2 regions of the Paenalcaligenes sp. GW821-LYS-B07-1 genome follow, and region 1 is predicted to be linked to the other one. Evidence: riboswitches for the same ligand, from Rfam matches in the RefSeq annotation. Region 1 holds a riboswitch; the other holds the start of a gene.
The links. A riboswitch is a leader RNA that binds a small molecule or an ion and turns the genes downstream of it on or off. The one in region 1 is predicted to bind manganese.

Region 1 (15,448 bases):
CCGCTGGTGCCGTTGTCATCAATTAGCAAACGCACGCGTACATTACGTTTGGCGGCTTCATGCAAGGCATGTAAAAGCAGATTGCCAGTAATGTCATCGCGCCAAATGTAGTACTGAACATCCACGCTGCGCTGCGCAGTCGAAATCATCAAAATGCGTGCGGCAAAAGCGTCTAGCGCATCAGGCAGTGGCACTACCCCAGAGAGTAGAGGGTGTTGTGCTACTTGCGGCTGCACACTTCTTCCCAGCAACGTGTCGTCGGTATCGTGTTGTAGAAAGGCTTCTGAAACCGTTTTGTCTGGGGTAGCGGGTAAATGGCAGGCAGACAGAATTCCCGCAGAAAGCAGTAACAATGCATTGCGCGGTGAGAAATAGCCCTGTCTGGTCATGATGATTCAGCAATATGAGAGTAACGGGATGCGTGGGCTCACGAGTCATCGTGAAAGCCGTTGACGACGCCTATCAGATGGTGGCGCCGTCTCAGTCTACTAAAAAACTGCTCAAGTTGCGAAGATAGAGAAAAATGGTTACGCCCCTGTAGCGGGTTCCGGCAAGGTAATTCCTTTTTGGACGGCAGGCCGTGCGGCAATACGATCATGCCACGCACTTAGGTGAGTATGGTGGCTGAAATCGAAGTTAATAATGCGTGCGATATGCGACCAACCAAAATGGGCAATATCAGCAATAGAGTAGTGATCGCCTGCTAAATAAGGGTGTTGCGCTAGCTGTTGATCAAGCACACCAAAAAACTGATCAGTCATGTATTGGTAGCGCTCAATAGCGGCGGGGTTAGGTGTGCTATCAAACAATTCGAAATACACACGTTGGCCAATAATAGGACCCACACTAGAGGCGTGAAACTGTAGCCATTTAATGGCTTCCCAACGTTGTTGCACGTCGCTGGGTAAGAGCTTTCCTGTTTTCTCTGCAAGATAGAGCAGAATTGCGGCTGACTCAAATAGCACTACGCCGTTGCTGTCATCTTTGAGAACGGGAATACGACCATGTGGGTTCAGTGCTAAAAAATCGGGCTGACGGTGCTCACCTTCTTCTATACGAATATGGTGCAGGGTGTAGGGTATGCCTAACTCTTCTAAAGCAATGGTGATTTTGAAGCCGTTAGGCGAGCTATCGGTATAAAGCTGTAACATGACAATCTTTGAATTTTCTAAAGGTAGAGTAGGGCTTAATTTAGGCAATTTTCGGCTGTTATTAGCTTGTAAATAAAGCGATTTATACTAACTTTAGAGTTTAGGAAAACTAAAATGAGTGTGATGCCTCCTTTGCAGGCGCTACGTACGTTTGTGGAAGTCGCCAAACAGGGCAGCATCAAAGGTGCTGCCGAGGCACTGCATGTGACGCCGGGTGCTGTGAGTCAGCAAATGCGTTTGCTGGAAGAACGCTTGAATACAGAGCTATTGCAACGTGAGCGCTTAGGTATGCGCCTGACTTACATGGGCGAAAAGCTCTACCCCATGCTGAATGATGCGTTTGCACAAGTAGATAGAGCGATGGATATGGTGGCTGCACACGCGAGCACCAAAACACTCACTATCAGCACGGTGGCTGCTTTTGCTGCGTCGTGGTTGGTGCCGCGTTTAGGCCGTTTTACGCAGCAATATCCGCACATAGAAGTGCGTGTGGAAACGGGCTCTGATCTTGTAGACATGCGCAAAGATCGAGTAGACATTGCGTTGCGGCATGGGTTGGGCGACTACCCCGAGCTAGATGTGCTGCCCTTGATGGCACCAGTATTGGTGCCGGTGGCGGCTGCTAGCTTGCTGCAAGGGCAAGTCGTGCGTGAACCTGCAGACTGCTTGAGCTATCCGTTGTTGCACGATGTAGACCGTGCAGACTGGTCGTTATGGTTACTCGCACATGGTGTACACGTAGATGCACATGCACGGTCAGGCGGTGTATTTGAGGATGACTATTTACTCATACGCGCAGCGGAAGCAGGCCAAGGTATAGCCTTGATTCCTGAGGCCTATGCGCGTGAAGAAATCAAAGCGGGTAGATTGGTGCAAGTGTTAGATAAACCCTGGCCTGCACGATTCGCTTACTACATCGTCACGCGCCCAGGGGCAGCGAAGCGAGCAGAAGTTCAAGCCTTTATTGAGTGGATTTCAGCCGAGGCCGCAGCGATGTGAGCTCTATAGGTAGCACAATTTACTGGCTACGTAGCAAGCACCGGTAACGTGCGTTTGGCACGAGTGAACAGGTTATGCAACAACATAGGAATGGCTACCCCTAAGCCTATGTAGATAGGCCATGTAAATGGGCTGTAGTAGTGATTAAGGGCTTTGGTGCGGTGTAGATCCCAAAGTCCTAACCACGAAAACACAATATCCAGCAGCACAAAGGCCAGTATGTGGTACGACATAATGGGTTTAGAGTGCTGGCCTATTTTTTTAAGTGCTGCCATGTTTTGGTAGTGGGCCAGTATCTTTGCAATAGAAAAAATAGCGACTATGCCCGCTAATGCTGTCAGAGTTTGACGCGCAAAGCCCAAGCTGTATTTACTCCATGCAATGACCAGAGGTTGCAGCGCATCGTATTGCTGCATCAGGTAAAGAAACACGAATGAACCTACAAAGCTGTATAAGCCAGCCAGTTTGAAGATAAAGCCTTTAGCGCAGTACCCCAATAAGAAAAACGATGAACCTACTAATACCTGTGACAGCAGGTTGTAGTAGAAGATTTTATTGGCTTGATATAACGGGGCAATAACGTCCATGCCTAGCAGCCCCATTAGCAAAGCGGCGCTCAGCACGAGACTATAGTGAACGGTAGTGCGGGGAATGGTTTTATCCAGCAGTAGAACAACCAGAAAGCACAGTAGGGACGCAATGGCGTAGGCAAATAGAAACCAGCCTACAAAGAAATAGCTACCACCATGAAAGCTTTGCTCTATAGGGTAAAGCACTGAATCCAGTATTGAGCCTCTCCACATGCTGGTATAGGCGATGGGATACAACTGATGCAAGATAGCAAAGATCAACGCGATCAATACATAAACAGCCGCGATGTAGAACAGGTGTTTTTTAACAATGCCTAGTGTGTGCGAGGTTATGCTGCGACGGGTGTTGAGCAACAAGCCACCTAGAAAGAAAAACAGCGGCATGTGATAGACATAGGGTTTCAGAAAGGTAAATGGGTCACCAGGGTAGTGGCCTATTACCACCGCAATAATGCCTAATGCTTTCACATAATCCAGTACTAGCGAGTCTGTGTTGCTGATCTTAGAAGAGGACAACGGGTACACCTTTTGCTGCGTTCTTGATTACACGGTAACAAGAAAGGCATGAAGCTACTAAGTAAAATTATCTAAGGGCTTGTGACAATTTCTTGGGGCATACACCCTACAGTGTTGAGTATTCGCCGTGACAGCAGCTATATCGACTGCTACACTTTGGCCCATTGTCATTGGGGAGTAGCCATTCCTAACACGCTGTTAGGAAGTCCACGTCAACAAACTTGAAGTGCTTTGCTTCATGGCGTGGTCAGCCGTTGCGCTAGCAACGTTTGCCAGGCGAGACCTTTGGCCACATGCGTTCAGCCTGCCGGGCGAGCTCGCGTGTGAGCCATTGGTGTTCTGCTTGCCCGGCCCTTTGTGATCCCATGTTTCTCACCCTAAGCTTATTTCTTCTGTCGGCTGTAGCTATCTACATTGCCTGCGAATATTTTGTTAACGGTATTGAGTGGTGCGGTAAGCGGCTAAATCTAGGCGCAACCGCTGTAGGCTCTGTGTTGGCAGCATTTGGAACGGCATTGCCAGAAAGTGCCGTCACGTTTATGGCGGTGGTGTTTGGCTCTACGCCAGAACAGAAAGCACTAGGTGTAGGAGCGGCCATGGGCGGCCCCTTGGTGCTCGCCACTTTGGTGTATGCAGTGGTAGGGGCGGCGCTGCTGTTTAATCGCAAGAAACTGGCGCGTTCCTCATCTGAAGTACGAGCAGATTCTGCTCGACTAAGTCGAGATCAAGCTGCTTTTCTGCTGATTTTTGTAGTGAAAGTGGCTTTGGGTTTGGTGGTGTTTAGCATTAAGCCGTGGTTAGGTATTTTGTTTCTGGCTGCCTATGGTGTGTATGTATGGCGTGAGATTAAGGAGGCCGACACCGCCCCAGAGGAAGAAGAACTAGAGCCTTTAAAAATACGCCCCTCGGATGCCGAGCCTTCCTTAGGCTGGGCCTGTACGCAAGCGATGCTCGCACTGGTGATCATTGGTGTGGCATCGCATACCTTTGTTGCTCAGTTGGAAAATATCGCCGTTGCGTTAGCATGGTCGCCGCAATTGGTGGCGTTATTGCTTAGCCCTGTAGCCACCGAACTCCCTGAAGCGATGAATGCCTTGATTTGGGTGCGCCAAGGTAAAGAGCGTTTGGCGTTGGCGAATATCTCTGGCGCCATGATGATTCAAGCGACTATCCCTAGCGCACTGGGTATCTTCTTTACGCCTTGGTTGTTTGATGGCCCGCTCTTGCTGTCTGGTGTGATTACAGCAGTAGCAATTGTGTACTTATGGTGGTTGTTCAAGCGTGGCGCTGTGCAAGGACGTGAGTTGCTGGTGGTTAGTAGCGGCTATGCACTGTTTGCGGTGTTGGTGTTTTATAGCCTGAGCTAAGTTGTTTGGTGAGGCGTGTAAGAAAAAAGCCCACATCTGTGGGCTTTTTATGTACGCGTTGTCTAGTTAGCGCTGAAAGTTCTGTGCAAGCTCTAAGTTGTTGCTGGTGCCTCTAGACCAGTTCATACGGTACTCAAAACGGTCAGGCGTGTAGAGGATTTCAGAGTAGTTAATAGGGCGCTCATCAGAGTCTATAAACAGCCTACGTAATTTCAGTAGGGGAGCGCCTATAGAGGTCTTCAATAGGCGTGCTGCCTGTTCATCTGCCGATGTGCAGGTGATGGCTTGTTGCACATGCTCTATCGTAATACCGGCTTTTTGGATCAGGTCTACCAGAGCATGATTGACCAAGTCGTCTCTGCTAAACGAGCGTCCTATATCTTCCAGCAAGTAGCTTTGCGAATGAGAAAAAGGCTCGTTTTTCAAGTAACGTACACGTGTGACGTGTTGAATGATGGTGCCAGGCTCGATATTTAATTGTTCGGCAACAGGTGCAATCGCGGTAGAAGGGTTTGAGGCAGCACTGGAACGGGCTGAGCGTTATGTGGAGGCGGGTGCCGATGTGTTGTTTGTGGAGGCACCAGCGAATCAAGAACAACTGCAAGCTATTTGCCAGCGCTTTGGTACGAGACTGCCCTTGTTAGCCAACATAGTAGAGGGCGGTTCAACGCCTATGTATACGGCACCTGAGTTGGGTGAACTGGGCTTCCAGATTGTGATCTTCCCTAGTGGCATTGCTAGGGCACTCGCCAAAACAGCCGATCAATACTACGACTCACTGCACCTGAATTTAAGCAATATACCTTTTAAAGATCGCATGTTGGATTTGAGTGGTTTGAATGCATTGATTGGCACGCCTGAAATGTTGGAGCACGGTTAGCCGCTGAAGAGGCTGGTTACGATGCACTGTGTATTGATACGGTGAGTGATGCAGGCATGGCTGTATTGCGGTCGGTACTCACGATTCCTGTGATTGGTGCAGGGCGCCACGCCATGCTAACAGCCCTGATGCTAGGCGACAGCTTTTCTATCCTCTCTATGTGGGACAGATGGAATCCGTTGTATCGCAAAATACTGGCTGAGTTAGGCTTGGCGCATAAATGTGCATCGATGCGAGCCGCGAATCTAGTGCCTAACAATCAGGTGTTGTTGGGTGGTAGGGAAGCTGAAGTGTTTCCAGTACTACGTGATGTGGCCTTACGCTGTATAGAAGAAGATGGCGCAGACGTGATTGTGCTGGGCTCAACGACTATGCATGAGGCCCACTCCTACTTAGCTCAGCAACTGCCTGTACCGGTGATCAACCCGGGGCCCTTGTCATACCGCTTGGCGCAGAATGCGCTGCAGTTGGGGTTGTCACACAGTCGTGCAACATACCCTGAGCCTCTGGCACCGCGCTTAGACACCTATAAGGCCATGGGCCTAGCACTATAACGCAGGAGCAGATTATGTCCAGAATATTAGTAATTAATCCCTTCCCTTTGGATGAGGAAGGTGTCGCGCGGCGCGCAGCACAAGGTCAGCACGTAGAGTTAGACCCCAGTACAGAGCTGATCTACAGGCCTGTACGTGTAGGCTCTACTTCATTTATGTCGCATCACGATTGGCTATTGGCGGATATAGGCATTTATGAAGCCGCTGTGGACGCAGAAAAAGAAGGTTTTGATGCGGTAGTGATTGATACCATGAGTGATTCAGGTATGGCCGCACTACGCTCTGTCTTGAGTATTCCTGTCATAGGTCCAGGTAAAGCGTCTATGTTGTATGCCTTGACCTTAGGTAATAGTTTTTCCGTGTTGGCTCAATGGAAACCCGCCTTGCCACGTTATAAGAAAGTAATCAGAGAGTATGGCTTAGAACGCCAATGCGCTTCTGTACGTTCCTTTGATATTGAGCCTGACTTTGTCAATCTTACTGAGGGCAAAGAAGATACGGTATTTCCACGTATGCTGGAAACGGCAATGCGTTGCGTGGAAGAAGACGGTGCAGAGGTAATTTGTCTGGGTTCTACTACCATGCACTTGGCAGCAAAGTACTTGGCCGAGCATTTGCCAGTACCGCTTATTAACCCAGGGCCATTCAGTTATAAGTTGGCGGAAACGTTACTAAGCTTAAAACTGACCTACAGTAGGCATGCTTATCCCTCACCGCATGTGCGTAAAGATGAATTAGTGCATGCGTTGGTAAATGCCGCTGTATAAGGGGTATGGCAGTAGGTAGGAAAATGGCCCACAAATGAGGGCCATTTCTGAAGGTGCTTACAAAGGCAATTCCCGATTCTGCACCAGATTCTTCATCACCAACGTGGACGTTAAGCGTTGCACCCCCGGCATGGCTGAAAGCTGGCGGTCATACAGCACTTGGTAGGCCTCTAGATCTTTAACTACGATTTGCAGCATATAGTCGGGGTCACCAAACAAGCGCTTGGCTTCAATGATCTGCGGAATGTCGATAACGGCGGCTTCAAAGCGGTTGATGTTTTCTTGGTTACCATCGCGCATGGTCACAAATACGACAGCTGAAAATCCTAACCCTAAGGCGAGCGGATTCAACTGCGCACGGTAGTCTCGTATAGCACCAGATTGCTCTAATGCCTTTAAGCGACGGTGGCAGGGAGACAGGCTTAAACCTACCCGTTCGGCCAGTTCAGTGATGGTTAAACGGCCATCGGATTGAAGCTCAGCAAGAATCTTCTTATCAAAGTCATCCATTTGCAATTTTCTTCTAAAAATAGACCGTATATGGTCTTTATTTGAAAGCACATTCTAATGGATTGGGGATATTCTTCCTATTGATTTTTGAGTATGTTTAATCAATAGAGGTTAGCGTGTCGTTCAGCATTTTGGCGTCATTTTGGCTGGTGTCGTTTTTGTTGGTGATTGTGCCTGGTATGGACTGGGCCTATGCCATTTCGGCGGGTATACGGGGTAAGACGGTGGTCGCTCCTGCTGTGAGTGGGATGTTGTTAGGCCATTTGGCGGTAACGGGTTTGGTGGCAGCAGGGGTGGGGGCGATTGTGGCCGATATTCCTTATGCGCTAGATGCGGTTACGCTGGTTGGCGCAGGGTATTTGCTGTGGTTGGGTGTAGGGATGATTCGCCACCCGGTATCACCACTTGCGGAGTTCAGTAATGCGCCAGATCGCAGCATGCAGTGGATTGTCAAAGGCATAGGGGTAAGCGGGTTGAATCCCAAGGTGTTCCTACTGTTTTTGGCGTTGTTTCCGCAGTTTGCAGACCCAGCCAGTTCGTGGCCTTTATCGGTACAAATGCTGACCTTAGGTGGGATTCATTTGGTGAGTTGTGGTGCCGTGTATTTACTGGTGGGCTATAGCTCGCAAGCGGTATTGCAAACGCGGCCTGAAATGGCCCAACGGGTTAGTCAATTGTCAGGCTTTTGTATGATGGCGATTGCGGGGGCATTGTTGGTTGAGCTGGTGGTGCAGCACAGTTAATCCGCGAGTGAAAGGGCACTGCTGTGCCCACTTGCACCTTTCTTGATACCTAGGCTAGTTTCTCCTAGGCAATCAATAAAAGCACGTAACTTAGGGGATAAGTCTCGGCTAGATGGCCAGACTATCCAGATAGGAATAGCGTTCTGGGTGCAGTCTTCTAAGATGGTTTGTAGCTGTCCTTGATGCACGTAATCGGCCACGCTAAAGTCCGGTAGGCAAGCGATACCTTGACCATTTAAGGCTAGATGGATGCGCATTTCTATACTATTGCACACAAATGAACGTGGTAGTTCTATGGCTTCTTCCTCGTCATTCGTCGGCAAGGGCCACGGTTCTAGCCTACCATTGGTAGGAAAGCGGTAATGCAAACAAGTATGGGTAAGTAAGTCTGCTGGTTGTTGTGGGCGGCCATGTTGCTCAAAGTAGGACGGTGAACCTACTAACACACGTTGTAGTGCGCCAATTTTGCGGCGTTTTAAACCAGAGTCTGTGAGTTTACCCGTGCGTACTGCTGCATCAAAACCATCACCAATCACATCAACGATGTGGTCAGAAAAATCCAAGTCCAGTTCCACTGCGGGGTAGCGCTGCATGAAACTGGCAATAGCGGGTTGGAACAAGCCGCTGTATTTGGGTAGGCTGACGCGTAATTTGCCATGAGGGGTTTCGCTGGCATTGGACATTTCTAGCTCAGCGGCTTCTACCTCAGCCAAAATTCGCAGACAGCGTTCAAGAAAACGTTCGCCATCTGCGGTTAAGGCCAAGGTACGCGTGCTGCGGTGAAATAAACGTACGCCTAATCGTTCTTCTAGTCTGGCAATAGCTTTGCCTACGGCCGAGGGCGATAACCCCAGTTCACGCGCAACAGCAGAAAACCCTAGTCGTTCTGCGACACGTACAAATACACCCATACTGCCCAAGTTATCGATCATATGCGATTTGATTTAAGACAAATTAGTCCGAAGTGTTGATTACTCTAGCATATTTTTCTTGTCTATTTTTGATCGTAAGCTACTGATCTTGCTTTAGTAGTGCGTGCAACACCAGTGGTGTTCAGTACTACGTGATTTTTACAGTAGAGAAACCATGTCTGATCTTTCACAGCCATCGTCTATGCGTTGGCTTCAATTGGCAGCAGCCTGTTTGACTGGGCTGCTTATTCCTTTATGTTTCACCGGGCCAGCAGTCGTGCTGCCATCTATCAGTGCAGACTTAGGCGGAACCGCTACGCAGCTTAGTTGGATTATGAACGCGTACATTCTGAGTTATGGTGGCGCGGTGATGGTCTCTGGTAGTTTGACGGATATTTATGGCCGTCGACGCATTTGGTTGTTGGGCTTAGGCTGGTTTTGCGCGGTAACCTTTGCTATTCCTTTCATGCCATCTGTGTTTTGGATTGATATTCTGCGTTTGTTGCAGGGTTTGGGTGGTGCGGCAGCTTTTGCTGCAGCCATGACATCCTTAGCACCGCTGTTTGAGGGGCAGACGCGTGCCAGAGCTTTTAGCCTATTAGGGACTACCTTTGGTTTGGGTTTGGCATTCGGCCCGTGGGTAGCAGGCTGGATTGTAGAGATCAGCAATTGGCAGGGTGTGTTTTATGTGACCGGCTCAGTAGGGCTAGCGAGTATTGCGATGGTGATGGTGAGTACCTCTACCACGCATGAAAACACCAGTGGTGCATTAGACTGGCCGGGGGCGATTAGCTTTACCTTGGCGTTGGGTTTGTTCACGTATGGCATGCTGTTGATTCCCGAAAAAGGCTGGTTGGATACGACGGTAATCAGCGCCTTGGTGGCCTCGGTGATTGTGTTCTCTGTCTTTGTAGTCATAGAGAAAAAAGTCGCTAATCCCATGTTAGATCTGAGCTTTTTCAAACAGCCTTCTTTTGTGGGTGTACAAGCCTTGGCGGCATCCCCTGCGTTTTTGTTTATAGCCTTGATTGTGGTGTTACCAGGCCGGTTCATTGGTATTGATGGTTACAGTGCCTTGCAAGCAGGTCAGATGATGGTGTGGTTGGCGGCCCCCTTGCTGGTGATTCCTGTCATCGCAGCAATGTTGACCCGTTGGTTTACACCAGGAACCTTATCCGGAGTCGGGTTGGTTATCGTGGCGATGGGCTTGTCGTGGTTAGCACAAGCGTTTGCTGCAGAAGGTGTGCATCAGGTACAACTGCCTTTATTGCTAATAGGCATAGGGATTGGGTTGCCGTGGGGCTTAATGGATGCGATGGCCGTCAGTGTAGTGAGCGCTGAACGTGTCGGTATGGCGACGGGTATTTTTAATACCGTGCGTGTGTCAGCGGATGGCGTAGCCATTGCAGTGGTTAGCGTGTTGTTGGCAACGTTGATACAGCAGAATTTGGTATTGGATGTAGGTGCGTTGCCAGCAGAGGCTGTCATTAAAGGGGCAGGCCTTGCCGCGTTAGGAGAGCTACGTGCTGCAGCTGAATTATTGCCCGGGGCTGAGCTTGCGTTAGCACATAGCTATGCTGAATCTTTTGTGCGTGTGCTGTATGCGTTGGCGGGGTTGGCATTATTCATCGCTGTAATCGTAGTTATGTTATTGCGAGGCCAAGGAACTGCATCAACCATAGCGGTTGAGAAGGCGTAGCTAGGTACGGCTGTAGGGTGTGAACATACCTTGCAGCCGTAAGTGCATTGATTGTTGGATGTGCTGTATGGTTGCTAGCGATGCATACAGATGAAGTGTAATGGTCTTGCTTGTGTTTTGTTTCAATTTGAAATAAATTTTTCAAATTTGACAATTTTATCGATAATGTTTTCAACATGGCTGGTTTATAATTCCTTCTCAAAATTTATTAAACAAAATTTTTGATTAATAATTATTAATTAAAAAATTAAATATAGAGTGGGAAGCTAGAGTGAAAAAATTAAGTCCAAAAACATCGCTAATACTTGGGGTTATTTTATTGGTATTGAGTGCATTGATCTACTGGAAAAGCCAAGATTCTGGTATCAGCGCAGCCGAGCAAGCTAATTGCGAAAAACAAGTATTGGCTAACTATGGTAGCAGTGCTGACGCCCTGATCGGACAATGTAAGACTAGCGTAGGCTTTATTGCTATGATGAATGCACGTTCAGGTGGTGCAAGCTCTGCTGGCGAAATGGCTCAAGCCATTAGCTCAGCTAACCAAAGCGACACTGGCAGCCACATGATCTACATGTTCTTGATGGGTTTGTCGTTGGCATTGGGTCTGGGCCTGTTGCTGAATGGTGTAAAAGGTTTGAAAAAATAAGTAGCACTAAATAATTAAAACCGCATAAATTAAAAATAATTTATGCGGTTTTTTTATTTGTTTTAATTAATGTTTTTAAGATGTTTGTTTTTTATGCCATAATGTTTTGGAGGAAATCATAGCAAGCATAGTAATACTGCCTGCATTGATAATAGCCATGGCATAAAGTCCTGATATAAAGGCGGCAGCAGTGCCATTTAACACAGTTATAGCGGCTGCACTAGGTACGCACAGCGCCGTGCCTGATGGAGTATGTGTTCTGTGCGTTCTACCTTGGCCTGCAGTACTTCTCTAAAAACAGTCAGTTCTGCTCTACAGAAACTTTGACAGGTAGATGCTGCAGCGCAGATGGGGCAGTGGTTCTCTATCAATACAAAGCTGCCATCTGAGCACTCTTCATATTCAGCCATATAGCCTTCACGCGAGCGTAACTGTGCAAGCTTGGCGACGCGCTCTTTGAGCGTAGTCAGATCGCGCAATTCGTAACGATACAACTCACGGCTTTGTTGTTCGCGCATATCTATCAAGCGATCTATAGCTTGTTCCCCAAATGCCTGCCTAACCGTGTTGAGTAGTTGTATGGTGAGTTCAGAATGAGTGTCTGGAAAACGATGGTGGCCGGCTTCGGTCAATCGCCAATACTGACTAGGGCGGCCTACACCTTTGCTGTTTGAGTCAGTTTCCATGACGACTAGCTCGGCAGCGGCCAGTTTTACAAATTGCTGGCGTGCGGCCTCAGCCGTAATACCCAACTGCTTACCCGCGTCGGCGGCTTGTTGCGGGCCGCGTGTTTTTAGCAGATGCAGTAAGCGATCGGCAGTAGATTGAGTAGGTTGTACGGTATTTTCCAAGGGTTTTCTTGACAAATTAAAGGTGCGTTTTTAATATTCAAAGCAAATGCTTGTTTAATTAATGTAGCGCATTACAGTGTCCTAGGCAACGTTGCATAGGGGCGTTATGTTGCCTGGAGAATATATGTCAGTTCATGACGGTAGCTGGGGGGATTTGCTATCAGGCAAGAACCTCGCTGGATCCATTGCGTTGGCGGGTGGGGTGGCTTTGCATGCCATCAATATTTATATAGCGACTACCGTCTTGCCTTCAGTGGTGAAGGATATAGGCGGGTTGGAGCTGTATGCGTGGAACATGACGCTATTCGTGGTGGCGTCAATCTTAGGTTCTGCCTTGACCGCAAAACTCTTAGCGACGGCAGGATCTAGAGGAGCTTACGCCATAGCGGCTGTGTTGTTCATGGCTGGTAGTGTGATCTGTGCGGCAGCGCCTACTATAGAGGTGATGTTATTGGGGCGCACATTACAAGGTGTGGGGGGCGGCTTTTTGTTCGCGCTGGGCTACGCAATGATTAATAGCGTCTTTGAGCAGCGGTTATGGCCTAGAGCAATGGCACTGATTTCAGGAATGTGGGGTGTGGCCACCTTGTTTGGGCCCGCTATAGGTGGCATTTTTGCGCAAATGGATGCATGGCGGTGGGCATTTGGGATGCTGGTGCCAGTTACCTTGGTGTATATGGTGCTGGTATGGTTGGTTTTGCCGGCTCGTAATCAAGAGAGGCTATCGGCGAAAGCGCTTCCTGTGCCTCAGCTGTTGTTGTTGACAGTAGCTGTTTTAGCGGTGAGTGTAGGCAGTATGTCGCATGATCCATCATGGAATTTACTGGGGGTAGCGGTGGCCGCTGTCATGGTGATCATGTTGGTGCGGCAAGAGTTCACCAGTAACCTGCGCTTGTTGCCTAAGGATGCGTTGCGTATGCATTCACCGTTGTTAATGTTGTACCTGACGATGGGCTTGCTCGTAATCGGTATGACGAGCGAAACGTTTGTGCCGTATTTCTTGCAACTATTGCACGGCCAGTCGCCATTGATCTCGGGTTATTTGGCAGCGTTAATGGCGGCAGGGTGGACGGTTGCTGAAATCTGGAGCTCTGGTTGGCAAGGCCGTGGCATACGTGCGGCAATCGTTAATGGCCCCGTGGTGGTGCTAGTTGGTATGGTGCTGTTGGCATGTAGTGTGCCCTTGCATGGCCAAGGCGACTGGTTGATATTAGCGGCTATTTGTGTGGGCTTATCGTTGGTGGGGTTTGGTATAGGTTTGGGCTGGCCACATATGCTGACACGTATTTTGCAAGTCGCGCCCAGTGATGACAAAGATGCTGCAGCAACATCTATTACCACCGTACAGTTATTTGCGACGGCATTGGGTTCTGCTTTGGCGGGTATGCTGGCAAACGTAGGTGGTTTGAATGTGCCTGGCGGTGTAGTGGGTACTTCCAGTGCAGCAGGGTGGTTGTTTTGGGTGTTGGCTGCTGCGCCGCTACTAGCCGTCTTTAGTGCGATACGAGTGTCGGCAGTACTCAAGCAGGAGCACGCTAGCTAAGTATTTGCACATATAGCATAGCAATGTAAAAAACCCATCATCGATGGGTTTTTTGGGTTTTCTTAGCGTTATCTTTCCATAGCTATAGTGCTATTTGGTATTTGACGCTCATTTCTGTCTTACCAGAGGGCACGGTTTCAGCAGTAGGTTCACCTTGTTGAGCGAAGCCCACCGTTGTTAGCACATAGGCTGATGCGGGATTATCTACGACGGTGCGTGCTCGTAAATGCGTTAAGCCTAACTGTCGAGAAATTTCCATCGCCAATAATAGGGCGTGCTTAGATACTTTACGACCACGATGATTGGGGGCTACCCAATAACCTATTTCGGCATCTGTGGCGGTGATATCAAAGAACACCATGCTGCCCAGAAACTCATCATTGTTGGCATCAGCAATACTAAGCACGGCCAAAAAACCAGCTTGTAAACCTTCTGCAATCACGCCTTGAATCATGTCGCGCACAATCTCTGGCGTGTAGTGGTCTAAGGGTAAGTGGGCAAAACGTTTCACTAATGCATCTTCGGTGCCCGCAGCATAAGCCTCGGCATCGCTGTTTTGCATAGTACGAATGCAAATAGAGCCATCTGAGTAGGGTAAAACAGAAAGAAAAGAGCGTGGTGAGTGCTGAGACATGTCTTGGAGAGTGTTCATGTGGCAATAGAAAAGAGTTTGGTGAAATTTGGTTAACTATACCGTCATCGTACGATATAGGCGGCGTTTAACAAGGGCTTTCTGATCCTGATGTCATCAAATACTATGCACTGAGTTATGGCAGTCTAGAAGCCACCAAAGTGCAAATGCAGTGGTTTGAGCAGATTGTGGCTGCAGCGGCGCAGGGCCTGAGATAGACCGTGAAAACGCGTGCGTACGTCGTAAGGCTGCATCACAGAAAACGGGGTCAGATGACACTATCTGACCCCGTTTTTTAGCTAATACCTTGTTAGGTAGCTGCAGTATCAAAAGCCTAGATGACAGGTGCGCCATGCTGACTGATGATTTCCAGTATGCCGTTGATCACAAATTGGATCCCCATGCAGACTAGAAGAAAGCCCATGACACGGGCAATGGCTTGTACGCCACCTTCACCTAAGAACTTGTTGATATTGTTTGCGCTGCGCAGGCAAACCCAAAATATTACACCCAGCAACAAGAAAACAAGGATAGGGGCAAGAATGATGGTTAGCGTGGAGTAATGCACGGCATCAGATTGCATGGTGGCCGTTGCGCTAATAATGAATGCGATAGTGCCAGGGCCAGCAGTGCCTGGTAATGCCAAGGGAACAAAAGCAATGTTCACGGTTTTACGCTGTGCCAATGCATCTGCATTGGCTTCGGCTTCAGGCATGTCATTGGTGTCTTGTGTGGGGAATAGCATAGTGAAGCCAATGAAGGCCACAATCAGCCCACCAGCAATACGCAGGCCAGGGATAGAAATCCCAAACGAATGCATGACCCATTGCCCAGCAAAGTAGGTGACCAACATAATCATCACCACATACACTGCGGCCTGATTAATTTGTTTGTTACGTTCTTGTAGTGGGATATGACGACCTAGGGATAGCAGCAGCGTCATTGAGGTAAGAGGATTGGCCAAAGGCAGCATCAATGTTAGCCCCAATCCAACAGCGGTAAATAACTCTATGATTTGATCCATAAATTCGTCTGTGAGTGTCTGTGAGTATAGGTAGAGTGTAGCAGTGCTGCTAGCGCGTGAGTATTC
Region 2 (15,448 bases), 450 kb from region 1:
TTCACAAACCATAACATCGCAAAACCCGCAAAAATCACGCATAAAAAAACGCCTGAAACGGCATTACCGTCTTCAGGCGTTTCTTAACTACTGTATTTTTAGGTATGACTACCTATCACAAGATAGTCACCCAACCTACTGCTTGCTACTCGCTTACCACCAGTTCTGGAACCAGATTTTTGTAGTAGTTAGGTAAAGCAAACAATGCACCATGAATCTCGCTGTTGTAGTACTGCAGATCAGTGATATCACGATCAACCAAGCGCTGCTCAATCACCTCTGCTGCCACCGCTTTAGGTGCCAAACTGTCTGACACAACGACTAACCCCCAGTACGAACCGTACAAAGGAATATGCAAACCAAAGGGGCTAACTTGCTCAAACACACTACCCAACTTGCTGAGCATGCTGCGGATTTGTTCTGGTTCGTAGAATGGCGCACCGATGTGTAGCACTACTGCGCCACCGGGTTTTAGCACTGCTTTGCAGGACTCAAAGAACTCTGTGGTGTACAGCGGGCCTGCAGGCGTTTCTGGATCAGTAAGATCTAACAGCACCACGTCAAAACGCTGATCTGTAGTACGCACGAACTCAGCACCATCACCCACCAATATATGGGCACGCGGGCTATCTAAAGAGCCACGGTTAATGTTGCGTAGGTGCTTACGAGCTACCTCAATAACATCACCATCTAAGTCAACAAGCGTTGCCTGTTGCACCGTGTCGTGTTTCAGGACCTCTTCTAATGCACCGCCATCACCACCACCAATAATCAGCACAGAACGTGGTTCTGGGTGACTAAGCATTGCTGGGTGCACCAGCGCTTCATGATAGAAGAACTCGTCGTTTTCTGAGGTCATCAAACAGCCATCCAAACGCAGGGTTGCACCTAGCTCAGGAGACTGTAATAACTCTAAGTATTGATATTGGGTTTGTTTAGCCAATAAACGCTCTGGAAAACGGAAACCATACACTGCGTGTTGGTTCAGGTTTTCTAGCAACAACTCACCACTACCCACGGGGCCATGCTCATCACCACGCAATAGATTATTGCGTTGTACTTGGCCAGGTTTGAAGGCTTCGATAAGGCCATCAATCAACATTTGCGCTTTAGCGGAATTATCAGCACTAAAGTTGCAGACATACACATCCAATGTCACACCAGCGCGTTCAGGCCACGTATGCAAGGCTAGATGGGATTCTGCTAATAGCAATGTTCCGGTTACACCACCAGGCTCGCCCTGATACTCAGGAAACGTCACCCATTTCTCACCAACAATGGTGAGCGTGGAAAGCTCTGTCAGTTGACGACACAAAGCGGCTAACACATTCTCGTCTACGAAGAATGCACGGTCACCAGCGCACTGGTACAAATCTGCTGTAAGGTGCAGGCCTTGCATAAGACAATCGCTCCTTGGGGAAAGGAATCCAACCCGAAGATAGGGTTGAAAAAAGGCCGAAGCCAGCCGCTAGATCGCTAACATTGGCTTCACGTGAAAAACACATCACTATACAACAACATATAGCGAAATAAATATAAGTTTATTCAAAAGAAACCACTTAACAGCAATTACATTCTTTTCCGTTGGGAATAGGATGCAATAACCGTAAATAAGCTTCAGATATCACAAGATAGGGGAAGCAATTCCCCCATTCTCTTTAAGGTTGTTTTAGCCCTGTATCGCGCTGTATAGGGCGATTACACCCAAAATCAAAAACACACAGGCGGCTACCGCATGCACCATTTTGACGGGTAAACGCTCAGCCAATTTTTGACCAATAAAAATAGCGGGTACATTAGCAATCATCATGCCTAATGTTGTGCCAATCACGACCGACCAGAAGGCTTCGTACTGAGCGGCCAACGCCACAGTCGCCAATTGAGTTTTATCACCCATTTCAGCCAAAAAGAAGGTACAGACAGTAGTAATGAATACGCCATGCTTGGCAGTAATACGAGTATCCTCATCCAGCTTATCGGGGATCAGCATCCAACCAGCCATCAGCAAAAATGAAATGGCCAAAATCCATGTCAGAACTTGAGGATTCAATGCGTCGGATAACCAGGCCCCCAGACCACCAGCTAAACCATGGTTCAGCAATGTCGCTACCAACACACCGGCAATAATAGGAAGAGGTCGTTTGAATCGTGCGGCAAGAATAAATGCCAAGAGTTGGGTTTTATCACCGATTTCGGCTAAGGCCACAATACCGGTAGAAACAAGAAAAGCCTGCATGATACATATTCCTGGCCGGATTTAGGACGATTGACTACGCCACCCCTCCGGCCATTCCGGGGATGGTGTAGTCAAAGGTCTTGCCAGGCTATATGCTGCACATGCCATGCAAGTGAACTTGCAAGTGTGTTGACATGCACCTCTAGAAGAAGAGCGGCTACTCCCCAATGACGAGCGTCATCATAGCAGCTATTGCCGACAAAGACCAACCTTCATCAGAGGCCTCTCATTGTTGTAATAACAGCAACTTCTAATTGCTATTGCAGACATAAATTATCAATTAGAAAAATTGCATAATGAAACCATCGATCATTTATTGGTTTCCTACATCATGCAAACATTGCTACACATAGACTCCAGCATCAACGGCGAACAATCGGTATCGCGCCAACTTAGTGCATTCATCGTTCAGCAATGGCTAGAGCGCCACCCTGACACTCGCGTGGATTACCTAGACCTCGCTGTCTCGGCACCCAATCATTTGAGCAAAATTGCGACTGGTTTCCGCACGCCTGATATGCCTGCCGCTCTGTTGGAAGAAGCCGTGCATGAAGACACCGTGTCAGAGCAGTTGGTTAGCCAATTCTTAGCTGCTGATGTGATCGTTTTAGGAGCCCCCTTTTATAACTTCACCATCGCTAGCCAGCTTAAAGCCTGGGTAGATAGAATTTTGCAGCCTAGACGCACCTTCCACTACACCGCAAACGGCCCCGAAGGTTTGGCGGGCGGGAAGAAAGTGATTGTGGCCTCTTCGCGTGGTGGCGTGTATTCCACGTCTGAGCAAGGCATGGCCATGGAACACCAAGAAAGCTTCTTACGCGTTATTTTCGGTTTCGTAGGCATTACCGATGTACAGTTCGTGCATGCAGAAGGTACTGCAATGGGTGCTGATGCCGCAGCGAATGCTTTGCAAGCCGCTAAAGAGCAAAGCCTATTTGTCTTGGACAGCATGGCTACTGCTTAATCGGCCCCTTCTACCATCAAAAAGCCTTAGATTCACACCTAAGGCTTTTTTTATGCACCGCCACATTGCCACCTATTATGCGGTGTGGCGGCTATGCCCTCTACGCATGGCAACAGCAGCCAGCAACATGGCTGCAAACACTAAACTTAGCCCAATTACAAACAGCGTCGACAAGGTATTTCCTAGCAATAATACCGACGCCACAATCCCTATGATCGGCACACCCAACGTAAAGTTAGACATACCAAATGTACTGATGCGGCGTCCATACTCAGCAGAAATAACAAAGCATGCAGACGTGGCAATAGGTCCTATAAAAAACAGCAACTCTACTAACCGTTGATCAAACGTAATAACCGAGGGAGAGCCTTCCAGCACAAAGGCAAACGCCGCCAAGGGAACTGTTGCCAAAAGCATCTGCCAAGGAGCCAAAGCCAACGGTGATGCTGACCAACTATGCTGTTTCACATGCAAGATTACCACTGCCCAACAGATAGCCCCTATCAGCAAAAACGCAGACCCCATTACCGCGCCAGGCGCCTGCCAATCCATTTCCCAAGGAGAGCAAATGGCCGCGATACCTGCCAACCCCACAATCAGTGCTAGCAATTGCAGCCGCGTGGGGGCCTGTTTGAACAACAACCAACTGGCTAACACTCCCCACAAAGGTGTGGTGTAGGCCAGCAGTACAGCCCTACTCGTATCCACATGCGTCATCGCGATCATGCCCAGGCCTGTGAAGGTCATCATCTGCAACAACCCTACACTGGCCACTATAGGCCAATCAGCACGCGTAGGCAGCCTAAAAACGCCACGCACCACAGCCACTACAAACAAGCATACGGCCGCACTACCAAAGCGTAAGGCTGCCAACCACAAAGGGGGCACTACATCCAATGCCAGTTTTGTGGCTGGCCAGCTTAGCCCCCATAAAACCACCATGAGCAATAACCATGCTACGGTCCCTGCCCCAGCTAATGGTGTAGCAGTTTTAGAAGATAAAAGACTAGGATGCGCAGTGCTCATAACTACAGCTAAACGGTTGATTAATAAAGCGATAAACAAGCGAATAGTCTACCTATAAGCATGCGAAATTAATCTTCTCATTTTCTTCAATTAGCCGTAATATCAGTATATTTATCCCTATATGATATAAATTCAGGAACAATTAACCTTGAACGATATAGTGCTAGACAAAGCCAGCCTGCGCATACTGGATGAGCTACAAAAAAATGCTGAATTAAGTAATGCCGAATTAGCCGAGCGTGTAGGGTTATCGGCCTCGCCATGCTGGCGTCGTGTAGCAGACCTTAAGCAAGCTGGTGTGCTGAGAGGCTCTGTATCGTTAGTAGATCCGCTAAAACTTGGGTTAGCGGTAAACGTATTTGTGCACGTCACCCTTAAAAACCAAGATAAAAAATCTCTGGAAGTCTTTACCGATGCCATCAGTCAACGCCCCGAGGTGATGGAATGCTACTTAATGAGTGGTGATGCTGACTTCATGCTGCGTGTGGTCATCCAAGATTTACAGCGTTTCCAAGCGCTATTGCTAGAATGCTTAACACAAATACCTAGCGTTGCCAGCATCCGCTCTAGCTTTGCCTTAAGCCAAGTGAAATACACCACCGCCTTGCCTACTGAACACTTGCGTGGCTAGCTTTTGGCCGCATAGCACTGCAATGCTTTGGGAATACTTATCAGCCATAAAAAAGCCCTGTACTAGACAGGGCTTTTAAGGCAATGCATGCACTGCTTATTCTGTGGTGGCGTCAGATGCCAGTAAGTGGCCTAGTTTTTCAGCCTTAGTTTGCAAGTACCCACTATTAAACGGGTTACTCACGATCTGATGCGGTACGCGCTCTACTACGTTATAACCCAGCTCTTCCAATGCTTTGGTTTTGCGAGGGTTATTGGTCATCACGCGCAGATCTTTAATGCCGAAATGATCCAACATGGGTTTGCAAATATCGTAGCGACGCATGTCGGCCTCAAAGCCCAGCTGCTCATTCGCTTGCACGGTATCAGCACCCTGATCTTGCAACTGGTAAGCACGGATTTTGTTTACCAAACCAATGCCCCTACCCTCTTGTCGCAGATACAGCACAGCACCACGTCCGGCTTCGGCTACGCGTTCTAGCGCTTTACGCAACTGAGGACCGCAATCACAGCGTTGGCTAAACAAAGCATCACCTGTCAAACACTCAGAATGCACACGCACCAACACAGGCTCTGGTGTACTAATGTCACCAAAAGCGATCAACAAGTGTTCTTTATTCGTTTGATCATCAACAAATACATGCAGATCAAACACGCCCCACGGCATGGGTAATTTACTGGAAGTAATATGGTTCAACAAAACAGGAAACCCGCAAAAAGACGTGTAGGCGAACTATTCTACCCAGCCCTACGTCATAGAAATGCCAAGCTATAAGAATACCATTCTTACCCTTTCATCGCACTGCAGTATTGTATCTTCTAGCCTTTAGATAGAGCATTCACACTTTTTTGCGGTTCTAGGCTTGGCGTGCTCACCACGTACTGCGTATGATACGCAGCAACTACTCTTTTTATGGAGCATGCTCTAATGAAACTCTTGTCTTTATGTGTAGCTGGCACGGCATTACTACTCAGTGCTTGCTCTACTACCGCCCCTGACATCATCGACCCTCGTACGTTCAGAGCACAAGGTAATGAGCCCGGTTGGCATATAGACCTTCAAAACGGCCATGCGAATATCTCGCTGGATTATGGCGACATTCGCTATTCCAGTTCTGCCGTGCAAAAACCCATGGGCTCCACCCAAACACGCTACACAGGTCAAGGCCCTAACGGTGACTGGACATTAACTGTCATCAAGCAAGAGTGCTCTGACACCATGAGCGATGAAGAGTACGAATACACAAGTATCCTCAACACTGAGGGACGTACCCTACGCGGCTGCGGTAAATATTTACCGCAGCCTTAAATGCAATAAGCCCTGTACTAGACAGGGCTTATTTTTTAGCCTTGGCAACGCTTTAAGCTGCAACTAGGCTTATACGCTGACTTTACGCCAGTTTTGCCAACTTCTCGGCAATACCAATGTAGGTACGCGGAGTCAGTGCCAGCAATTGCTGTTTAGGCTCTTCGGGCAACTCTAGACCTTCAATGAACGTGCGCAACGCTGCTTCGGTAATACCGGCACCGCGTGTCAGCTCTTTCAAGCGCTCGTAAGGCTGTGGCAAACCAAATCTACGCATAACGGTTTGTACCGGCTCAGCCAACACTTCCCAACATGCATCGATGTCAGCATCAATTGCTTTAGCATTCAGTTCCAATTTGCCCAAACCACGCAGGCACGAATCGTACGCCACGATGCTGTAGCCTAAACCTACGCCCAAGTTACGCAATACAGTGGAGTCGGTCAGGTCACGCTGCCAACGGGATACTGGCAATTTCTCAGACAAGTGGCGCAACACCGCATTCGCCAAGCCTAAGTTACCTTCGGAGTTTTCAAAGTCGATGGGGTTAACTTTGTGCGGCATCGTGGAAGAGCCAATCTCACCTGCTTTCAATTTTTGTTTGAAATAACCCAGCGAGATGTAACCCCAAATATCACGGTTGAAATCCAGCAAAATGGTATTCGCACGGCCAATAGCATCAAACAATGCTGCCATCCAATCGTGAGGCTCTATCTGAATGGTTAGTGGGTTTTGTGTCAGGCCCAACGATGCCAATACCTTGGCACTGAACGCTGCCCAGTCTGTTTCAGGGTAAGCAGATAAGTGCGCGTTGTAGTTACCGGTAGCACCATTCATTTTAGCCAAAGGCTCAACTGCTTCTATCGCAGCAATAGCACGTTGCAGACGGTAAGCGACGTTAGCAAATTCTTTACCCATCGTGGATGGGCTAGCTGGCTGACCGTGTGTACGAGACAGCAAAGGCTGATCCGCAAACTGGTGTGCATAGCCGCTAATGGAAGCATGCACTTGTTTCAGTGTAGGCACAATCACCTGCTCACGGGCGCGTGTCAGCATCAATGCATGCGAGGTGTTGTTAATATCTTCAGACGTACATGCAAAGTGGATGAATTCTGCTGCTTTTTCCAAGTTGGCGTCACCCGCTACTTGCTCTTTCAGCCAGTACTCTACTGCTTTCACGTCGTGGTTAGTAGTGCGCTCGATTTCCTTGATGCGTGTCGCATCGGCTTCGGAAAAATCACGTACCAGTTTCAGCAGTTTTTCTTGTGTTTCAGCACCAAAAGCAGGCAGCTCGGCAAACCCAGCTTGTGACAATGCGATCAACCACGCAATCTCTACCTCAACACGGTGCGCCATAAAAGCAGCTTCGGACAACAAGCCACGTAAAGCATTACAGCGAGAGCCGTAGCGCCCATCCAAAGGAGAAAGCGCATTCAGCGCAGAAAGATGATCAGCAATTTGCATGGTGTGATGTCAAAGAAAAATAGCAAAACGCTATTCTACCATTGCCTGAGCGTTGCTTTATCTACTCATCCCACAACCACCCATTTGACCTACCCGAAAGCGCCGACATTCACAAGACGAACTACGTTGGGGGTGCTTTTCTAGACATATAAACCACACTCTCCATTACTTACTCGATGCTGTATGCCCAGACAGGTGATTTAACATGTTTTCGCGTCCCTTCCTGCTATACTTTTCTCGGATTAGATTGATGTAATACCTATGAAACTTCTCGGTTCTCTAACAAGCCCCTATACCCGCAAAGTTCGGGTAGTGATGGCAGAAAAAAAATTGGATCATGAGCTCATACTGGAAAACGTATGGTCAGCTGACTCCGACATTAGTCGTTATAACCCCCTAGGCAAAATTCCTTGCCTGTTGGCTGACGACGATAGCTCCCTGTTCGATTCACGCGTAATCGTTGAATACCTGGATACGCTTTCCCCCGTTGGTAGACTGATTCCTCAATCAGGTCGTGAGCGTGCGGCTACCAAATGCTGGGAAGCTATTGCTGACGGTCTGCTTGATGCAGCCGTAGCTATTCATATAGAACGCAACCGTCGCCCGCCCGAACTGTACTACGCAGATTGGGTTACCCGACAAGAAGGTAAAATTCATGCTGCACTTGAGCACATGAACACCGCATTAGGCGAGCAGCCATTTTGCACAGGCATCAGCTTCACCTTAGCTGATATTGCTGTAGGCTGTGCATTGGGTTTTCTGGATCTTCGACTGCCCAGCATCAACTGGCGTGAGTCCTTCCCGAACCTAGATAGGCTGCACGAGAAACTGTTAGAACGTCCATCGTTCTCCAGCACAGTTCCTCCGCAAGGCTAAACAAAAAACCCGCATCACGCGGGTTTTTTGTTGAGTAATAACTGAACTATCCAGCCTCGCTAAATCGTAAACTCCACGCCGTCAAACTCAGCCGTAACCGTAATATTCCCCGCCAGAATATCTTGCTGATAAGCCATGATTCTGTCTCTTACTGCGTCTGGCGTATCAGCTGCCATAATCAACCTGACCGCTTCTGGCTGTTGCAAGCCTACCTTGATAATTTTATCGGCCTCAAACCTACCAAGACTTAAATCCGAACACGCATCAAACACGCCTATACCCACATCGGCCCATGCGGAAGCGATAAACACGTCAGGGTCCTGAGCCACCCAATCAATTACATTACCGATTTCTTTGATACCCAGCTCCCTACATGCCTCGGTAGTACCACTACGGCCTTTATTCAACATCGTATAAATAATATCGGCCCCAGCTCGAGCCTGGGCTTGTGTCACCTTTTCCGCCAACACCACATCATCTTGCGTACCCGAAAAATTCGTTAATAGTCGTACATCAGGATTCGCATACTTAACCCCTGCTGCATACGAAGCACGAGCCCGTAACCCTGGTGGAACACGTATGCCTGACTGATGTGCCACCACTCCTGTTTTTGTCATCAGAGCAGCATAAGCACCCGCCAACCACGCAGACTCCTCTTGATAAACATCGTAGCTACTAATGTTCTCTGTTGTTACCGCGCCCTGCGTCAGCGCAAATAACATTTCCGGAAACTCTTTCGCAACGGTCATCACAGCCTCAGTGTTTTGCCCACCATGAGCAATCAGTAAGTCAGGCTTATAGTGTTGCGCTAACTCACGCAAAGCTGCTATTTGTGCTTGGGGTTCGTTAGCTACCCTATCCTTATAGTGCGTTGAGATTGGTAATTGCTGTTGTGCTTTTTGCAGCCCTTGGTAACCAGCTTGCATGAAGCCATTGTCATCAATATAGCCACAAAACAGGGCTGCCACTACAAGCTTATTATTTGCAAAAACACGTGAACTCAATAATGGGGAAGCGAGTACACCCACGCCCGCAGTAGCTGCCAATAACCATTGGCGACGGGTAATATCAACCATAACGAAGTCTCCTGTTTTAGTTTTAGTTTTAGCCAAAGCTAGTTTTGGCACTTCTACTGTACCGGAAACCCTAAAACAGCACTCCTTAAAGTCTCAAATATTATTTATATTAATTTCAATATACAGAAAATAAGCTTCCTAGTAAGTACGCCTCTCTTTTCACACACAACAAACTCAGTCCTTCAAGAATCGATAGATGAAAAAAAAGCACTGTCTGCACAGTGCTTTTTTAATGCTGCCGGATACTTAACTAATCAAGCCCCCACCCAAACATACATCGCCGTCATACATCACCACCGATTGACCGGGAGTGACGGCCCACTGTGGTTCTGTGAATTCCAGCGACAACGTTTGGCTATCGCCTTGCATCAACATGCATTCGGCATCTGGTTGTCTGTAGCGTGTTTTAGCTGCGTACATACCTTTGGCAGGTGCTTCCCCGGAAATCCAGCTCACATGATCTGCTTTTAACTGGCGATCCAACAACCACGGGTGATCGTGTCCTTGCACCACATAAAGGGTGTTGTTCTCCAAATCTTTGCGCGCGGCGTACCATGCATCAGCCGTACCATCTGCATTCTGATGGCCTTTGATGCCTCCTATACCCAAGCCCTTACGTTGCCCGAAAGTATAGAAAGCCAACCCTACGTGCTGTCCCAAGACCTGCCCTTCTGGGGTTTTGATAGGGCCTGGGGCTGTAGGTAGATAGCGATTCAAAAACTCTCTGAAAGGACGCTCACCAATAAAACAAATACCGGTAGAGTCTTTTTTCTTAGCATTTGGCAATTGCAATTCTTCAGCAATACGACGCACCTCAGTTTTAGGCAGTTCGCCTAAGGGGAACAAGGTACGCGACAATTGCGCTTGATTTAGCCTATGCAAGAAATAGCTTTGGTCTTTGCTGCTATCTAAGCCTTTCAACAACTGGTACTGCGTACGGCCAGCTTCCTCAACCGCTCGCACACGAGCGTAATGCCCAGTCGCGATGAGGTCTGCCCCTAGGGACATTGCATGATCCAAAAACGCTTTGAACTTGATTTCCGCATTACACAGCACATCGGGATTAGGTGTGCGACCAGCCGAGTATTCACGCAAAAACTCTGCAAATACTCGGTCTTTATATTCCGCAGCAAAGTTTACCGCTTCAATATCAACGCCAACCAGGTCTGCTACGCTGGCGGCGTCTAGCCAATCTTGCCTAGACGAGCAATATTCAGAATCGTCATCGTCTTCCCAATTTTTCATGAAAAGGCCGATCACTTCATAGCCCTGCTGCTTCAGCAGCCAAGCACTTACCGAGGAGTCCACACCACCGGACATCCCCACTACTACACGACCTTTTTTCATGGATGAATGCTGCATAACACCTTACCGTTTCCTATTTAGGCTGTTGCTCCAGCCTCTTGTTTGGCTGCCAATACGCTACGACGTGTACGACGTGCTTGTGCCAAACGCTCCATCACTGCAATGGAACTTTCCCAACCAATACAACCATCGGTAATACTTTTACCGTAGGTCAACTCTTGGCCCTCTACCAAATCTTGACGGCCTTCCACCAAGTGACTTTCTACCATCACACCAAAGATACGCTCATCGCCATTTTCGATTTGTTCGCAAATCTCGTTAATAACTTCAGGCTGACGACGGTAATCTTTGTTGCTATTCGCATGGCTAGCATCAATCATAATACGAGCACGCAAACCATTGGATTCCATTTCTTGGCTAGTTTTTTCTACGCTTTCTGCATCGTAGTTAGCCGTTTTCCCACCACGCAAAATGATGTGGCAATCTTGGTTACCCGTTGTAGACACAATGGCAGAGTGACCGCCTTTGGTCACTGACAAGAAATGGTGTGGCGATGCCGCTGCTTTAATAGCATCTACAGCAATACGTGTGCTGCCACCTGTACCATTTTTGAAACCTACTGGGCAGGACAAACCAGAAGACAGCTCGCGGTGAACCTGACTTTCTGTAGTACGAGCACCAATCGCCCCCCACGACACCAAATCAGCAATGTACTGCGGAGTGATCATATCCAAGAACTCACAACCAGCCGGCAACCCTAGCGAGTTCACCTCTAACAACAACTCACGTGCGGTGCGCAGGCCTTGGTTGATGTTGAAGCTACCATCCATATTTGGATCATTGATCAAGCCTTTCCAACCTACAGTGGTACGAGGCTTCTCAAAGTACACACGCATGATGATCAGCAAATCATCTTTGAAACGTTGCTGTTCCACTTGCAAACGACGAGCGTAGTCCATAGCGGCTGCGGTGTCGTGAATGGAGCAAGGCCCAATCACTACTACCAATCGGTCATCTTTGTCATGCAAGATGTCGTGAACCTCACGGCGTGTTTTGTGCACGGTAGAGGCCACTTCAGTGGAACATGGGAACTCGCGCATGACATGGGCAGGCGGGCAAAGTTCTTTAATTTCTTTAATACGCAGATCATCTGTATTGTGCGACACGATTTCACTCCATTGAACAGTGCCGGTAGCAAATAAATGCGGCACAAAAAAAGCCGCCTTTTTTGCTGGCGGCTTTTTTAAGGATTTCGTTTACTAGTTTGCGTGTGTAGCAGACATCCTTCCTAGCGCCAGCGGCCTCGGAAAAGCAAAAAAGTAAGCGAAAAAATAAGATTTCTGTAAAAGCATTCAATCATGCTAGCACAAAGAAAAATGCACTACAACGATAAATTGAACAAAGCGCAACACCCATCTGCAGAAAAGTTTACGCGCCAGCGCGTGGTTCATTTACGTACGCTATGTCAACCCTAATTATTATCTATACATACAATTTGAACTGAAATCATTTTTTACTGTACGATTGCAGTGGAAACTATTTGCATATCTTGCTTGATCTGCATGAACACTCACAAGGAGTTTGCAATGAAACGTCCTCTCTTTCGCTCAGCATTGGCTCTATCGCTTGTTTTAGGCAGCACTGCCCTACTTCCCGCACACGCGGTCAGCCTGGAAGATCTACAAAAACGCGGCACTGTACGTATTGCCATCGCCAATGAAATCCCCTACGGCTACATGGACATGAATGGTGAGGCCAAAGGTCCTGGCCCCGAAGTTGCCGCCGCCATCATGAAAAACTTAGGTGTAGAACGTGTTGAGTGGGTAACCACCAACTTCGGTTCCCTTATTCCTGGCTTGCAAGCGAATCGCTTTGATATGGTGGCTGCCGAGATGGCCATTCTGCCTGAGCGCTGCAAACAAGTGCTGTACTCCAACCCCAATAGCTCGTATGGCGAAGGCTTGCTAGTTGCTAAAGGCAACCCAAAAGACGTGCATACCTATGAAGAGTTTGCCAAGGGTGATCACACTATTGCCATCATGGCTGGTGCCGATCAATTAGAAATGATGCAAGCCTTAGGTGTGGATGAAAGTCATTTGGTGACCCTAGCCAATAATGCAGATGCCATCTCTGCCGTCTCTACGGGACGCGCCGATGCCTACGCCGCCACCAGTTTAACCGTCAGTGAGCTCGCGTCTAAAAGCGATAAAGTCGAGCCAGCAGCCGAATTTAAAGACCCTATTATCAATGGCGAACCAGTGCGTAGCTGGGGAGGCTTTGCCTTTGCCCAAGATTCAGAAAGTCTACGTGATGCCGTGAATGATGAACTACGCTCATTTAAAAGCACGCCAGAATGGCAAGATATACTCTCGCGTTATGGTTTCAGCGACACTGACATGAGCCAATCTAACGAGCGCACTACTGAACAATTGTGCGCTGGCTGAAATGGATTGGATTAGTTATTTGCCCCCGTTACTTGAAGGGGCTTGGGTTACGGTACAGCTAACACTGTACTCCAGTGTATTGGGGCTGATCTTTGCCTTTGCTTTTGGGCTGGGCAAGCTCTCCTCAAACTGGGTGGTGAAAAGCGTTTCCATCGCCTTTATAGAAATATTCCGAGGCACCTCGCTACTGGTGCAATTATTCTGGCTCTATTTCGCTCTACCCGTACTAGGCGATTATCTAGGCATGGATCTACGGCTGCCTGCCGTGGTAGCCGGTACCTTAGCCCTATCGTTGAATATAGGTGCTTACGGTGCTGAAGTCGTGCGTGGCGCCATACAAGCTGTGCCCCCTACGCAATTAGAAGCCGCTCTCTCCTTAGACTTCACCCCACGTCAAACCTTATGGCGTATTAGCGTACCCCAAGCCATCCCAGAAATGATGCCCAGCTTTGGCAACTTGGCAGTTCAAAACCTTAAAGATACAGCTTTAGTATCCCTGATTAGTTTGGGCGACCTCGTGTTCAGAGCCGAACAAATACGCAATTTCACTCAAGACAGCACCACCATCTACAGCCTATTGCTATTGATGTATTTCGGCATGGCCTTGGTCTTAACCGCAGGTATCAAGCTAGTAGAGCGCTACGTTTCGCGTTGGCGTCAGGGGGAACTCTAATGTTATTTGGTTATACCTGGAACACCAGCTCCAACTGGGCTTTTGCTGAATCTATTTTGCCCATTCTGCTACAAGGAATGGTGGTTACACTACAAGCCACTCTATTAGGCTTTGTTGTCGCAGCGTTGTTAGGGCTGGTGCTCGCTGGCCTGAAAAGCGCCCCCTTTAAGTGGATATCATGGCCCGCCACCTTACTTACAGAATTCATACGCGACACCCCTTTATTGGTGCAACTATTCTTTCTGTATTACGTACTGCCTGATTACGGCCTAGTATTACCGGCCTTTCTAACGGGCGCCTTAGCGTTGGGCTTGCAGTACAGCGCTTATACCGCCGAAGTCTATAGAGCAGGCATTCAATCGCTGGCTAAAGGCCAACTAGAAGCGGCTCGTGCGCTGGATATTACACCACTACGCACCTTTATCATTGTGGTGTTACCCCAAGCAATCCCTAGGGTGATTCCCGCCTTAGGTAATTATCTGGTTTCTATTATGAAAGACGTGCCGGTGCTATCGGTAGTATCAGTACTAGAAATGTTGAACGTCGCAAAAATCATCGGTGATCGCACGTTTAACTATCTGATCCCCCTCTCTATGGTGGGAGGCCTATACCTGTTGATGACGTTGGTAGCCTCATGGTTGATACGGCTACTGGATCAACGTTTACCAAAAGAAGGAATTCCACTGAAATGACTATCTCTACCCCCGACCCCGAAGACATCATACGATTCGAAGGTGTCAGCAAACGCTTTGGCGACCACACCGTATTGGACCAATTAGACTTTACAGTCAAGCGCGGCGAGAAGGTCACCATCATTGGTCCCTCTGGTTCAGGCAAGTCCACCGTCTTGCGCATACTGATGACGCTAGAAAACATACAAAATGGCGTGATCTGGGTAGCTGGCAAACCCTTATGGCATCAACTACAAAATGATCAGTTGCAACCCGCCAGTGACCATCACCTACGAGAGATGCGCAAAGAAATGGGGATGGTGTTCCAGCAGTTCAACCTCTTCCCGCACATGACCGTTAAACGCAATATCACTGAAGCGCCAAGACATGTATTAGGTCTTAGTAAAGAGAAAGCGGACAAACGTGCTGAGGAGTATTTAGAGCTTGTTGGGTTATCTGACCATGCCCATAAGTTTCCTTGCCAGTTGTCAGGCGGGCAACAGCAACGCGTGGCTATTGCTAGAGCCTTAGCGATGCGCCCTAACATCATGCTGTTTGATGAGCCTACATCAGCCCTAGACCCTGAGTTAGTGGGTGAGGTACTTAACGTGATTCAGCGCCTGAGCACCAAGCATGATCTGACTATTTTATTGGTCACGCACGAAATGCAGTTTGCCAAAGAGGTCTCGGATCGTGTGTGCTTTTTCGATCAAGGGAAAATGGTAGAAGAAGGCCCGCCAGAGCAAATATTTGGCACGCCACAGCAAGCTAGAACACAA

Region 2: another riboswitch for manganese. It lies ahead of AC3QL0_RS10990 (TMEM165/GDT1 family protein); the one in region 1 lies ahead of AC3QL0_RS08760 (sodium:calcium antiporter).

Annotation. Positions count from the first base shown of each region.
Region 1 is NZ_CM179516.1:1,842,693-1,858,140, reverse strand. Features, by position in the region: gene AC3QL0_RS08780 (phospholipase D family protein) at 1-389, opposite strand, end outside; gene AC3QL0_RS08775 (glutathione S-transferase family protein) at 528-1,151, opposite strand; gene AC3QL0_RS08770 (LysR substrate-binding domain-containing protein) at 1,266-2,150, shown strand; gene AC3QL0_RS08765 (acyltransferase family protein) at 2,177-3,256, opposite strand; yybP-ykoY riboswitch at 3,417-3,608, shown strand; gene AC3QL0_RS08760 (sodium:calcium antiporter) at 3,622-4,623, shown strand; gene AC3QL0_RS08755 (GntR family transcriptional regulator) at 4,690-5,076, opposite strand; gene AC3QL0_RS08750 (isocitrate lyase/phosphoenolpyruvate mutase family protein) at 5,075-5,503, shown strand; partial or broken gene AC3QL0_RS08745 (aspartate/glutamate racemase family protein) at 5,515-6,057, shown strand; gene AC3QL0_RS08740 (aspartate/glutamate racemase family protein) at 6,072-6,824, shown strand; gene AC3QL0_RS08735 (Lrp/AsnC family transcriptional regulator) at 6,882-7,334, opposite strand; gene AC3QL0_RS08730 (LysE family translocator) at 7,451-8,077, shown strand; gene AC3QL0_RS08725 (LysR family transcriptional regulator) at 8,074-9,009, opposite strand; gene AC3QL0_RS08720 (MFS transporter) at 9,164-10,687, shown strand; gene AC3QL0_RS08715 (hypothetical protein) at 10,959-11,333, shown strand; gene AC3QL0_RS08710 (helix-turn-helix transcriptional regulator) at 11,540-12,184, opposite strand; gene AC3QL0_RS08705 (MFS transporter) at 12,309-13,727, shown strand; gene AC3QL0_RS08700 (GNAT family N-acetyltransferase) at 13,810-14,361, opposite strand; gene AC3QL0_RS08695 (MarC family NAAT transporter) at 14,693-15,382, opposite strand.
Region 2 is NZ_CM179516.1:2,291,475-2,306,922, forward strand. Features, by position in the region: gene speE (polyamine aminopropyltransferase) at 146-1,399, opposite strand; gene AC3QL0_RS10990 (TMEM165/GDT1 family protein) at 1,670-2,236, opposite strand; yybP-ykoY riboswitch at 2,244-2,414, opposite strand; gene AC3QL0_RS10995 (FMN-dependent NADH-azoreductase) at 2,568-3,200, shown strand; gene AC3QL0_RS11000 (DMT family transporter) at 3,276-4,226, opposite strand; gene AC3QL0_RS11005 (Lrp/AsnC family transcriptional regulator) at 4,375-4,857, shown strand; gene ribA (GTP cyclohydrolase II) at 4,954-5,556, opposite strand; gene AC3QL0_RS11015 (COG3650 family protein) at 5,785-6,165, shown strand; gene purB (adenylosuccinate lyase) at 6,248-7,624, opposite strand; gene AC3QL0_RS11025 (glutathione S-transferase C-terminal domain-containing protein) at 7,886-8,500, shown strand; gene AC3QL0_RS11030 (BMP family protein) at 8,560-9,576, opposite strand; gene mnmA (tRNA 2-thiouridine(34) synthase MnmA) at 9,823-10,938, opposite strand; gene aroG (3-deoxy-7-phosphoheptulonate synthase AroG) at 10,959-12,050, opposite strand; gene ehuB (ectoine/hydroxyectoine ABC transporter substrate-binding protein EhuB) at 12,468-13,325, shown strand; gene ehuC (ectoine/hydroxyectoine ABC transporter permease subunit EhuC) at 13,327-13,998, shown strand; gene ehuD (ectoine/hydroxyectoine ABC transporter permease subunit EhuD) at 13,998-14,690, shown strand; gene ehuA (ectoine/hydroxyectoine ABC transporter ATP-binding protein EhuA) at 14,687-15,448, shown strand, end outside.